Regions from separate parts of the Streptomyces sp. NPDC006283 genome, predicted to be linked through region 2. Evidence: riboswitches for the same ligand, from Rfam matches in the RefSeq annotation. Region 2 holds a riboswitch; each other region holds the start of a gene.
What was found. Region 2 has a riboswitch for cobalamin ahead of ABZ070_RS31920 (energy-coupling factor ABC transporter permease). Riboswitches for the same ligand answer to the same signal wherever they lie in the genome.
Positions count from the first base shown of each region.

Region 1 (3,794 bases), on a different contig from region 2:
CCCGGCAAGGACCCGGCCGCCCACCAGGCCGCCCTGGCCAAGGTGCGGCTGGACAAGGAACGCGAGGCCGAAGACGGCTTCGACGGCTCCTGGGTCGCCCACCCCGCGCTCGTCCCCGTCTGCCGCGAGGTCTTCGACGGGGTGCTCCACACCCGCCCGCATCAGATCGAACGCACCCGCGAGGACGTCGAGGTGACGGCGGCGCAGCTCCTGAGCGTTCGTCGCGTCAGTGCACCGCCGACACCGGAGGGCCTGCGGACCAACATCGCGGTCTCCCTGCGCTACTTCGCCGCATGGCTGCGCGGGCAAGGAGCCGTCGCCCTGGACGGACTCATGGAGGACGCCGCCACGGCCGAGATCGCCCGAGCCCAGATCTGGCAGTGGCTGCGGCACCGGGTCGTCGAACGCGCGACGGTCCTGGAACTGCTCGAGGACGAGCTCGCGTCCCTCGGCGCGGAATACCCGTGGGCCGCAGTCGACGAAGTGCGCGCGATCTTCGAACGGACCGCACTGGCAAGGGACCTGCCGGACTTCTTCACCACGGATGCCTACACCCGCCACCTCGTGCGCCGCCCGGAGGGACAGTCATGACCACAGCCATCCACCGGGTAGGGGTCGTCGGCGGCGGCCAGATGGGCGCGGGCATCGCCGAGGTGTGCGCCCGCGCCGGTCTGGACACCGTGGTCTGCGAGGCCGACTCCGTCGCCGCCCGCGCCGCGCGGGACCGGGTGGCCGTCTCGCTCGAACGAGCTGTAAAGCGCGGGAAGTTGGACGAAGTCGCCGCAGAGGACGCCCTGGCGCGGATGGTCTTCACCGGCAGCCTCCACGATCTGGCAGACCGCCGGCTCGTCATCGAAGCCGTCGTCGAGGACACCGAGGCGAAAACGGAGATCTTCGCCCGCCTGGACAAGGTCGTCGAGGACCCTGAGGCGATCCTCGCCAGCAACACCTCCTCCATCCCGGTGATGCGCCTGGGCATGGCCACCCGTCGTGCCGACCGTGTCATCGGACTGCACTTCTTCAACCCCGTCCCCGTGCTGCCGCTGGTCGAAATCGTCTCCTCGCTGCACACGACCCCGGAGACAGCCGCGGTCGTACGGGACTTCGCCACGCACACCCTGGGCAGGACGGTCGTCCACTCCCAGGACCGGGCCGGCTTCGTCGTCAACGCGCTGCTCGTCCCCTATCTCCTGTCGGCGATCCGGATGACCGAGTCCGGCTTCGCCACCGCCGCTGACGTCGACACGGGCATGGAGCTGGGCTGCGCGCACCCGATGGGGCCGCTCAAGCTGGCCGACCTGATCGGCCTGGACACGGTCGCCTCCATCGCGGAATCCCTCTACGAAGAGTTCAAGGAACCCCTGTACGCACCGCCGCCGCTGCTGCACCGCATGGTGGAGGCGGGGCTTCTCGGCCGCAAGAGCGGTCGCGGGTTCCACACGTACGACCGGGGCTGAGGGGTCCGGGTCCGCCGCGGGCTGAGGGGCCTGCGGCTGCTGTGGAGAGGGGCGCGGAACAGACTGGTGATCTGTTCCGCGCCCCTCACACGTTCGCCGACCGCACACATCCGTGTGTGACGTCACGTTCCGGAATGTGAAAAGCGATGCCCGGGAAGGCATCCGCCCTCTAACCTGGCATGTGCAGCTGGTTCGCCCTGCCCGCCAGGCAGGTGCGTCGTAAGAGGGAACCCGGTGGGAATCCGGGACTGCCCCGCAGCGGTGAGTGGGAACGACCGCCGTCATACGCACTGGATCCGGCCGGATCCGGGAAGCGACGGCCAGTAGGAATCTGCCTTGGCAGATGCGCCCGCGAGTCCGAAGACCTGCCCGTTGCCCGCACGCGACCGATCGCGTGCGGACATCCCGGTGACCTCGTGGGCGGGTCGGCGTGCATACCAGGTGGAGCACCGCGCCGTCGGCGCGCGTCCGGTCCGCCCGGTGGGTCATTCCTTCGCGTCCGTGTCCCGTCCCGGGATTCTCAGGAGTCATCTCGCGAAGGAGATTTCCGTGACAGCGAAGTCCGCAGCCGCGGCGGCACGGGCAACCGTGTACGGCTACCCCCGTCAGGGCCAAAGCCGTGAACTGAAGAAGGCCGTCGAGGGTTACTGGAAGGGACGCGTCAGCGCTGACGCCCTCCGGGAGACCGCGGCAGACCTTCGCCGCTCGAACTGGCAGCACTTGGCCGACGCCGGCGTCCACGAGGTGCCGACCGGTGATTTCTCGTACTACGACCACGTTCTGGACACCAGTGTCATGGTCGGCGCTGTCCCCGAACGGCACCGCGCGTCGGTCCACGCCGACGCCCTGGACGGCTACTTCGCGATGGCACGCGGCACCCAGGACGTCGCTCCGCTGGAAATGACCAAGTGGTTCGACACCAATTACCACTACCTGGTCCCCGAACTCGGCCCGGACGCCGTCTTCACCGCCGACTCCACCAAGCAGGTCGCCGAGCTGAAGGAAGCCCTCGCGCACGGACACACCCCACGTCCGGTCCTCGTCGGCCCGGTCACCTACCTCCTGCTGGCGAAGCCCGCTCCGGGTGTGGCCGCGGACTTCGAACCGCTCACCCTGCTCGACCGGCTCCTTCCCGTGTACGCCGAGGTGCTCGCCGACCTGCGGGCGGCAGGCAGCCCGGCCGAGCTGAATGCCGCAGCCCGCGCCTACCGCCATCTGGGAGCCGCCACCGACCGGCCGAAGCTGCTGATCGCCTCGTACTTCGGGCGGCTCGGCGACGCGCTGACCGTCCTGGCCAAGGCTCCGGTCGAGGGCCTCGCGCTCGACTTCACCGAATCGGGCAGCGCCAACCTCGACGACCTCGCCGCGGCCGGCGGGCTGCCCGGAAAGCGGCTGGTCGCGGGTGTCGTCAACGGGCGCAACATCTGGATCAACGACTACGAGCAGTCCCTCGCCACCCTCGGCACGCTCCTGGGCCTCGCCGACCGCGTGGACGTCTCCGCGTCCTGCTCGCTCCTGCACGTCCCGCTGGACGCCGCCGCCGAACGCGACATCGACCCGCAGATCGCCCGCTGGCTCGCTTTCGCACGGCAGAAGACGCAGGAGATCGTGGTCCTCGCGCGCGGTCTTGCCCAGGGCACCGACACCATTGCCGCGGAACTCGCCGCGAACCGTGCCGATCTGGCCTCCCGGGCCGGATCCGCGCTGACCAGTGATCCCGCGGTGCGGGCCCGCACCGCGGCCGTCACCGACGCCGACGGACGGCGCTCGCAGCCCTACGCCGAGCGGACCGTCGCCCAGCGCGCGCACCTGCGCCTGCCGCTCCTGCCCACGACGACCATCGGCTCGTTCCCGCAGACCTCCGAACTGCGCACCGCCCGGGCCGACCTGCGGACCGGCGGGATCGACATCGCAGGGTACGAGGAGCGGATCAAGGACGAGATCCGAGAGGTGCTCACCTTCCAGGAGAAGGTTGGCATCGACGTCCTTGTGCACGGCGAGCCCGAACGCAACGACATGGTGCAGTACTTCGCCGAACAGCTCACCGGATACCTCGCCACCCAGCACGGCTGGGTGCAGTCCTACGGAACCCGCTACGTCCGCCCGCCGATCCTGGCCGGCGACATCTCCCGCCCCGAGCCGATGACGGTGCGCTGGACCACCTACGCACAGTCGCTGACCGACCGCCCCGTCAAGGGCATGCTGACCGGCCCGGTCACCATGCTCGCCTGGTCCTTCGTCCGGGACGACCAACCGCTCCGCGAAACGGCACGCCAGGTCGCGCTCGCCCTGCGCGACGAGGTGAACGACCTCGAGGCCAACGGCACATCCGTCATC
Region 1 is NZ_JBEXRZ010000106.1:9,132-12,925, reverse strand. Features, by position in the region: gene aceB (malate synthase A) at 1-591, shown strand, start outside; gene ABZ070_RS21705 (3-hydroxybutyryl-CoA dehydrogenase) at 588-1,457, shown strand; cobalamin riboswitch at 1,629-1,845, shown strand; gene metE (5-methyltetrahydropteroyltriglutamate--homocysteine S-methyltransferase) at 2,007-3,794, shown strand, end outside.
Region 1: linked by a shared signal. The riboswitch ahead of metE (5-methyltetrahydropteroyltriglutamate--homocysteine S-methyltransferase) and the one ahead of ABZ070_RS31920 (energy-coupling factor ABC transporter permease) in region 2 are both predicted to bind cobalamin.

Region 2 (3,794 bases):
GACGGGGCCTGCCCGGGGGAGGTCTTCACGAGCCCTGTGCCCGACCAGATGGCGCGGGCCGCGGCCGCTGTGGACAGCGGTGAGGGCGTGCTGTTCATCGTGAAGAACTACACGGGTGACGTGCTGAACTTCGACATGGCGGCCGAGCTCGCCGAGGACGAGGGGGTCCGGCTCGCGAAGGTCCTCGTCAACGACGACGTCGCCGTGACCGACAGCCTGTACACCGCCGGGCGGCGCGGTACGGGCGCGACCCTGTTCGTGGAGAAGATCGCCGGGGCCGCGGCGGAGGATCGGATGCCGCTCGAGCGGGTGGAGGCGATCGCCCGGCAGGTGAACGAGTCCTCCCGGAGTTTCGGCGTGGCGCTGAGTGCGTGCAGCACACCCGCCAAGGGCAGCCCGACGTTCGAACTGCCTCCCGGTGAACTGGAGTTGGGCATCGGCATCCATGGCGAGCCGGGGCGGGAACGCCGCCCGATGATGACCTCGCGGGAGATCGCGGACTTCGCCGTCGACGCCGTGCTGGAGGATCTGCGCCCGTCGGGCCCGGTCATCGCGCTCGTCAACGGAATGGGTGCGACGCCGCTGCTGGAGCTGTACGGCTTCAACGCCGAGGTCCAGCGGGTGCTGGCGGAGCGGGAGGTGCCCGTCGCCCGCACGCTCGTCGGCAACTATGTGACCTCCCTCGACATGGCGGGCGCCTCCGTCACGCTCTGCCAGGTGGACGAGGAGCTGCTCAGGCTGTGGGACGCGCCGGTGCAGACACCGGGGCTGCGCTGGGGGCGGTGAAAAGGCTCCGAACCGTACGCCACACGTCGCATGTCAACGCTCGACAGACCCGACTCACCCCAGGGAGTGCTTGTGCTCGACGCCGAATTCTTCCGCCGCTGGCTGGCCGCCACCGCGGTCACCGTGGACCGGGAGGCGGACCGACTGACCGAGCTGGACTCGGCGATCGGCGACGCCGACCACGGCAGCAATCTCCGGCGCGGTTTCACGGCCGTCGGCGCCGCCCTGGAGAAGGAGCCCCCGCCGACGCCGGGGGCCGTGCTGATGCTGGCCGGGCGGCAGTTGGTGTCGACGGTCGGCGGCGCGTCCGGGCCGCTGTACGGGACACTGCTGCGGCGCACCGGCAAAGCGTTGGGCGACGACGCGCAGGTGAGCCCGGGGCAGTTCGCCGAGGCACTGCGGGTGGGTGTCGCCGCGGTGGCGCAGCTGGGCGGCGCGAAGGCCGGCGACAAGACGATGCTGGACGCCCTCGAGCCGGCGGTGGCGGCGCTCGGTGACAGCACCGAGTCGTTCGCCGCGGCCCGGGATGCGGCGGAGCAGGGAGCGCTGGCGACGGTGCCGATGCAGGCGCGCAAGGGCAGGGCCAGCTACCTCGGCGAGCGCAGCATCGGACACCAGGATCCGGGAGCGACCTCCTCGGCCCTGATGGTGGCCACACTCGCCGAGACGGTGGAGACGGCAGGCGCATGAGCGACGGCAATCAGGTGGGCATCGTGCTGGTCTCGCACAGCGGGGAGGTGGCCGCGGCCGTCGCCGAACTCGCCAAGCAGCTGGCAGGAGGCGGCGGTACGGCTCCCGTGGCCCCGGCGGGCGGCACACCGGACGGCGGCCTCGGCACCAGCTCGGAGCTGATCGTCGCGGCCGCGGAGCAGGTCGACCGTGGCGCGGGCGTCGCGGTCCTCGTCGATCTGGGCAGCGCCGTGCTGACGGTCAAGGCGCTGCTGGCCGAGGGCGACGAACTGCCGGAGGGGACACGGCTGGTGGACGCGCCGTTCCTGGAGGGCGCGGTCGCGGCGGTGGTGACGGCCGGCGCGGGGGGCGATCTGGACGCGGTGGAGGCCGCGGCGGCGGAGGCGTACGGCTACCGAAAACAGTGACGTGTGAGCGGCGCGTGGCCGGGATGTGGTGAACAGCTCACCCGGCCGCGGGCCGGTGCGCCCGTGCGCGGCTTGTGATGTGCCTGGTCGGCGCACTACTGTCACGGGGCCTTGGTGTTCGGGAAACCGGTGCAGTACCGGTGCGGCCCTCGCCACTGTGATCGGGAAGTCCGGTTCCACCCCCTCACGGGGAGCCACTGGGACACCACGCCTGCGCGTGGTGCCCGGGAAGGCGGAGCCCGGACGGCATGACCCGTCAGCCAGGAGACCGGCCGAGGTGCGTTGTCCATCCACGAGGTGCTGGAGAGGGTCTCCCACATCATGCACATAGCCGAGGGCTATCTCCCCCCGCTGCACGCGGCCGCCTGGGGCGCCGCGTCCGCCCCGTTCGTCGTCCACGGCGTACGGGCCCTGACCCGAGAGGTCAGGGCCAATCCCGAATCGACCCTGCTGCTCGGTGCGTCCGGGGCCTTCACGTTCGTCCTGTCGGCGCTGAAGATCCCGTCCGTCACGGGCAGTTGTTCGCATCCGACCGGCACGGGTCTGGGCGCGATCCTGTTCAGACCGCCGATCATGGCGGTACTCGGCACCATCACCCTCCTGTTCCAGGCGCTGTTGCTGGCGCACGGCGGGCTCACCACACTCGGCGCCAACGTCTTCTCGATGGCGATCGTCGGGCCGTGGGCCGGGTACGGGATCTACCGGCTGCTGCGCCGGTTCGACGTACCCCTGATGGTGAGCGTCTTCTTCGGCGCGTTCGTCGCCGACCTGTCCACCTATTGCGTCACCAGCGTCCAGCTGGCACTCGCGTTCCCCGACCCGGGTACCGGTTTCCTGGGCGCGCTCGCCAAGTTCGGCGGGATCTTCGCCATCACACAGCTGCCGCTGGCCGTGAGCGAGGGTCTGCTCACGGTGCTCGTGATGCGGCTGCTCAGCCAGTCCAGCAAGGGCGAGCTCACGCGGCTCGGTGTCCTGGTCCAGGGTGCGAAGAAGGAGGCGGCGGTCCGATGAGCCGTAACGCGAAGATCAACACCTTGCTGCTGCTGATCGTGGCGGCACTGGCCGTGCTGCCACTGGTCCTCGGGCTCGGTGACCACAAGGAGGAGCCGTTCGCCGGCGCCGACGGAGAGGCGGAGGCGGCGATCACGGAGCTCGAGCCGGACTACGAACCGTGGTTCTCGCCGCTGTACGAACCGCCGTCAGGGGAGGTCGAGTCGGCGCTGTTCTCGCTGCAGGCGGCGCTGGGCGCGGGTGTGCTGGCGTACTACTTCGGGCTGCGGAAGGGCCGCCGGCAGGGTGAGGACCGGGCCCTGGGCAAGGAGTCCGGGGCCGCCGGCCGGGACGCGGACAGCACCACTACGGTGTCGTAGCCGCAGATGCTGCCGATCGACGCGGCGGCGCACAGCAGTCGCTGGCGCCGCCGCCACCCGTGCGAAAAGGCGGTCCTCGGGCTCGGCCTGACCGTGACGGCGGTCTGCCTGCCGCCCTGGCCGGGGGCCGTCCTCGTCGCCGCGGCCACCCTGGCCGTACTGCTCGGTCCGGCCGGTGTGGCGCCCCGGCAGTTGTGGCGGGCCTTCCGTATCCCGCTGGGCTTCTGTGTCACCGGCGCCGTGCCGCTGCTGTTCGCGGTGGGCGGCCCGGACGGCCTGGTCTCGGTGGCACCCGGCGGACCGGCGGACGCGGCAGGGCTGCTGCTGCGCACCTCCGCCGCCTCGCTGGGCGTGCTGCTGTTCGCCTTCACGACGCCCGTGTCCGACGTGCTGCCGCGGCTGGTACGGGCGGGGGTGCCGCCGGCGGTGGTCGATGTGGCGCTGGTGATGTACCGGATCAGCTTTCTGCTGCTGGACGCCGTCACCAACATCCGCCAGGCACAGGCCGCCCGTCTCGGCCACACGAGCAGGGCCGCGGCGT
Region 2 is NZ_JBEXRZ010000245.1:71-3,864, reverse strand. Features, by position in the region: gene dhaK (dihydroxyacetone kinase subunit DhaK) at 1-786, shown strand, start outside; gene dhaL (dihydroxyacetone kinase subunit DhaL) at 859-1,476, shown strand; gene ABZ070_RS31925 (PTS fructose transporter subunit IIA) at 1,473-1,883, shown strand; cobalamin riboswitch at 1,955-2,175, shown strand; gene ABZ070_RS31920 (energy-coupling factor ABC transporter permease) at 2,205-2,894, shown strand; gene ABZ070_RS31915 (energy-coupling factor ABC transporter substrate-binding protein) at 2,891-3,253, shown strand; partial or broken gene cbiQ (cobalt ECF transporter T component CbiQ) at 3,260-3,794, shown strand, end outside.

Region 3 (3,794 bases), on a different contig from region 2:
CCGGCGTTCACCAGAGCCAGCAGAGGCGCGGTGGTCAGACAGACCACCATTCCGCGCCGCATCCGAGCAGATACCATTGTTACCTCCGGAAGGCGAAGTGATGCGATGGGTGGACGCGCGGTCCGACAGGGCCCGCCGCGCGGCGTCGGCGCACGTTCTCACCGTGCGCCGACTTCGATGGCTTCCAGGGCTTGGCGGTGACCGGTAAACCGCTGCCCTCGGACCGGAGCTCCGCATCAGCCGGTTGATCCAGCCGGTCCAGCAGACGAGAAGCGCTACTTTCGGGTCACATCAGGAAAGAGCAGCGGACCGCCTCACGGATTGACGAGTTCTTCCTCTGCGGCCACCAGGTTGATGATGAAGTTGCATGTGCCGGATTGGGACTGGCCAAGCGCCTGCTGGATTTCCGACGCGTTCGCCTGCGTCACCGTCGAACTTTCGTTGTCATTTGCGGCGTTCGCCTGGTCCGAGGCCGCCTGCTGACTTCCCACCTGATTGAGCACACAGGCCGGCACGATGATGATCGGCTGCTCGTCGTCCCGGTCCTTGGGGCTCTTGTCCTTCGAGCCCTTGTCCTTCGAGTCCTGACCCTTGGGCTTACGGTCCTTCCGGTCCTTGTCCTTCGGGTCCACGCTCTTCGTGCCCGGACCCTCCCGGTCCGCGGTGAGGGACTTCACGGTGCGCACACCGTCGTCCTGGGACTGGGCGAGTGCAGTGCCCGAAGCGGCCACAGAAAGCATGCTGATCGCCGCGCCGATGAGAACTGCCTTTGTAGTGCGGTGCACAGATTTTCCCTTCTCAGTCGCTGCCCCAGGATGCGCACCTGGGCCCCAGGATCCCTACCAGGCTGCGAGGACAACACCGCCGGAGCACCCTGGTCTTCGCCCATTCGGTCCATATGATGATCAGTGAACGCTGCCGAAATCTCGCTGCACATCAGCCCCGCGGCAACGACCAGCCATCGACCACAGCTCGCTGTCGACTGAACACTCCTCCAGAGAGCCACGCGCCACTTCGGGTCACATCAGCAAGAACCAGCGGACCGCCCGCCTCACGGATTGGGTTGCTGAAGCTGCGTCAAAAGCTCGCTGACGGTCTCGCATGTACCCTCTTGGGCTTGGCTGAGCGACTGACTGCTCTCCGACACATTCGTCTGCGACACCGACGAGTCCGCGCTGTTTCCGTTCGCGGCGTTCGACTGCGCGGAAGTCGTCTCCTGAGTCCCGATCTGACTGATCACGCAGGTCGGCACAACGACGCTCGGCTCCTCTTCCTGACCGTCCTTGGGGCCCGGACCCTCCTGGTGCACGGTGAAGGACATCACGGTGCGCACACCGTCGTCCTGGGACTGGGCGAGTGCAGTGCCCGAAGCGGCCACAGAAAGCATGCTGATCGCCGCGCCGATGAGAACTGCCTTTGTAGTGCGGTGCACAGATTTTCCCTTCTCAGTCGCTGCCCCAGGATGCGCACCTGGGCCCCAGGATCCCTACCAGGCTGCGAGGGCAACACCGCCGGAGCATCCTGGTCTTCGCCCATTCGGTCCATATGATGATCAGTGGGCCAGATCAACGCCGTTGAGCTGGAGTCCGGTCCATCACGCCAACGGTCAGGGCGTGGCAGCGGTCGGCCGGGACCAGACGGCGGGCCCCGTTCGGCGTGACCACGGGTCGGCCCGCTGGTACACAGCGCACGAGAGCCCGCGGGGGCGTGCGTCGCCCGCGCCGGGGGGCGCGTGCCCCTTCGCTCCGGCCTGTCCGGCACCCGGGCTTATGACGTGGAGTGTCCTTCTGCCATGATGTCCCGCGAATAGGCGACGGCGGAACGAGGAAGCCGGTGTGAATCCGGCGCGGTCCCGCCACTGTGATCGGCGAGCGGATCCCGAACAGACCACTGCCCGGATGCGGGTGGGAAGGCCGGGACGAGCGTTGACCCGAGAGCCAGGAGACTCACGCGGTCGCCTCCTCGAATTGACTGGGGCGGATTTCCCCGGAGAGGAGGGCTCGTCGGGATGCCCAGGAGACCATCGTCGGCCGGTCCGGTTCCGTGCCGGGTCGTGGTGTGCCGGGACTGCTGCTGTGGCAGCCCCAAGGTGACCGGGGTCGACCACGGGGAGCAGACCGCGCGTCTTGCCGAGCACGCGCCGGTTCGTGTGTCCGACTGTCTCGACGTGTGCGACCAGGCGAACGTGATCGTCGTGCAGCCCTCGTCCGAGGGGCGCGCCGCGGGCGGCCGGGCGGCCTGGTTCGGTCTCGTCAACGACACCGCCGCGACCGAGGACATCGCCGCCTGGGTCCGGGCGGGCGGGCCGGGGGTCGCCGCGCCACCGGACATCCTCGAGCTCTACGCCTTCACCCCGCCTCGGCGCGCCCGGTCCGGGCCGCTCCCCGACGTCGGCTGACCCGCGCACCCCCCCCGGCCGACCGAGCGTCCTCCGACGAGAGTCCGCCGGTTTCGACCAGCCTCCGGACCACTGTCCGGACAGTCCAGTACCACCCCAGCGGTGAGAGGATCCGCCACATGATGGGCAAGCGCCCGATGTCCCTGCTGTCGACCATGGCCGTGGCCCTGCTGATGTCCGGCTGCGGCGCCACCGCGGACCGGGACGACGCCCCGTCGGCCCACTCCGCTGCCGAGGGATTCCCCGTCACCGTGTCCAACTGCGGTGTGAAGACGACCTATCAGCGTCCCCCGCAGCGCTCGGTGTCGATGAACCAGCACGCGACCGAGGTCATGCTGGCACTGGGCCTGGAGAAGTCGATGGTTGGCACCTCCTATCTCGACGACAGGATCCTCCCGGAGTATCAGGAGGCCTACGGCGGGATCAAGGTGCTGGCGAAGGAGTACCCCTCGTTCGAGACGCTGCTGGCAGCCGAACCGGACTTCGCCTACGGCGGTTTCGCCAGCACCTTCGACGAGAAGGAAGGACGCAGCCGCGACGCCCTCTCCAAGGCGGGGGTCAATTCCTATCTGAACATCGAGGAGTGCCCGTCCGGGCCGGTGACGATGGCCACGATGGACGCGGAGATCCGGAACGTGGCGAAGATCTTCGGCGTGCCGGACCGGGCGGAGCGGCAGTTGAAGAAGCTCCACGGCACGCTGGACACGGTCAAGGGCAAGCTCGCCGACGTCACCCCGGTGAACATCTTCGTGTACGACAGTGGCGACAAGACCGCCTTCACCGCGGGCGGCGCGGGCATCGGCAACGAGATGATCAAGCAGGCCGGCGGGGCGAACCTCTTCGCCGACCTGGACAAGGCGTTCGGTGACGTGTCGTTCGAGCAGGTGGCCGAGCGCGCGCCCGAGGTCATCGTCATCTACGACTACGGCGACCAGCCCGTCGAGGACAAGAAGAAGTTCCTCCTCGCGAACCCGGCGCTGAAGGACGTACCCGCCATCAAGAACAAGCGGTTCGCGGTGCTGCCGCTGTCGTCCACGGTGCTGGGCGTCCGGGTGCCCTCCGGCGTGGAGTCCCTGGCCCGCCAACTCCACCCGGACCGGTTCAAGTGACCGGCGCCACCGACGCCACAGGCGTGACGGAGCCGACCAAGGCGAAGGGGGCCGCGGTGGCCGGCGCGACGAGTGCACGGACGGCGGTGGCCGGCGCCTTCGCTGTCCGCCGCCCCGGCATCCCCTACCCGGTCGTGCTCGTACTGCTGGCCGCGCTGCTGGCCGTCGCGGCCACCTTCGGGATCGCGGCCGGGTCCATCAGCATCCCGGCCGACCAGGTCTGGGGCATCCTGCTGCACCGCGTGCATCCCTCGCTCGCCGAGCCGACCTGGACACCTGTCCGCGAA
Region 3 is NZ_JBEXRZ010000051.1:34,213-38,006, reverse strand. Features, by position in the region: gene ABZ070_RS13800 (hypothetical protein) at 315-686, opposite strand; gene ABZ070_RS13795 (hypothetical protein) at 1,052-1,432, opposite strand; cobalamin riboswitch at 1,779-1,969, shown strand; gene ABZ070_RS13790 ((2Fe-2S) ferredoxin domain-containing protein) at 2,009-2,398, shown strand; gene ABZ070_RS13785 (ABC transporter substrate-binding protein) at 2,518-3,507, shown strand; gene ABZ070_RS13780 (iron ABC transporter permease) at 3,594-3,794, shown strand, end outside.
Region 3: linked by a shared signal. The riboswitch ahead of ABZ070_RS13790 ((2Fe-2S) ferredoxin domain-containing protein) and the one ahead of ABZ070_RS31920 (energy-coupling factor ABC transporter permease) in region 2 are both predicted to bind cobalamin.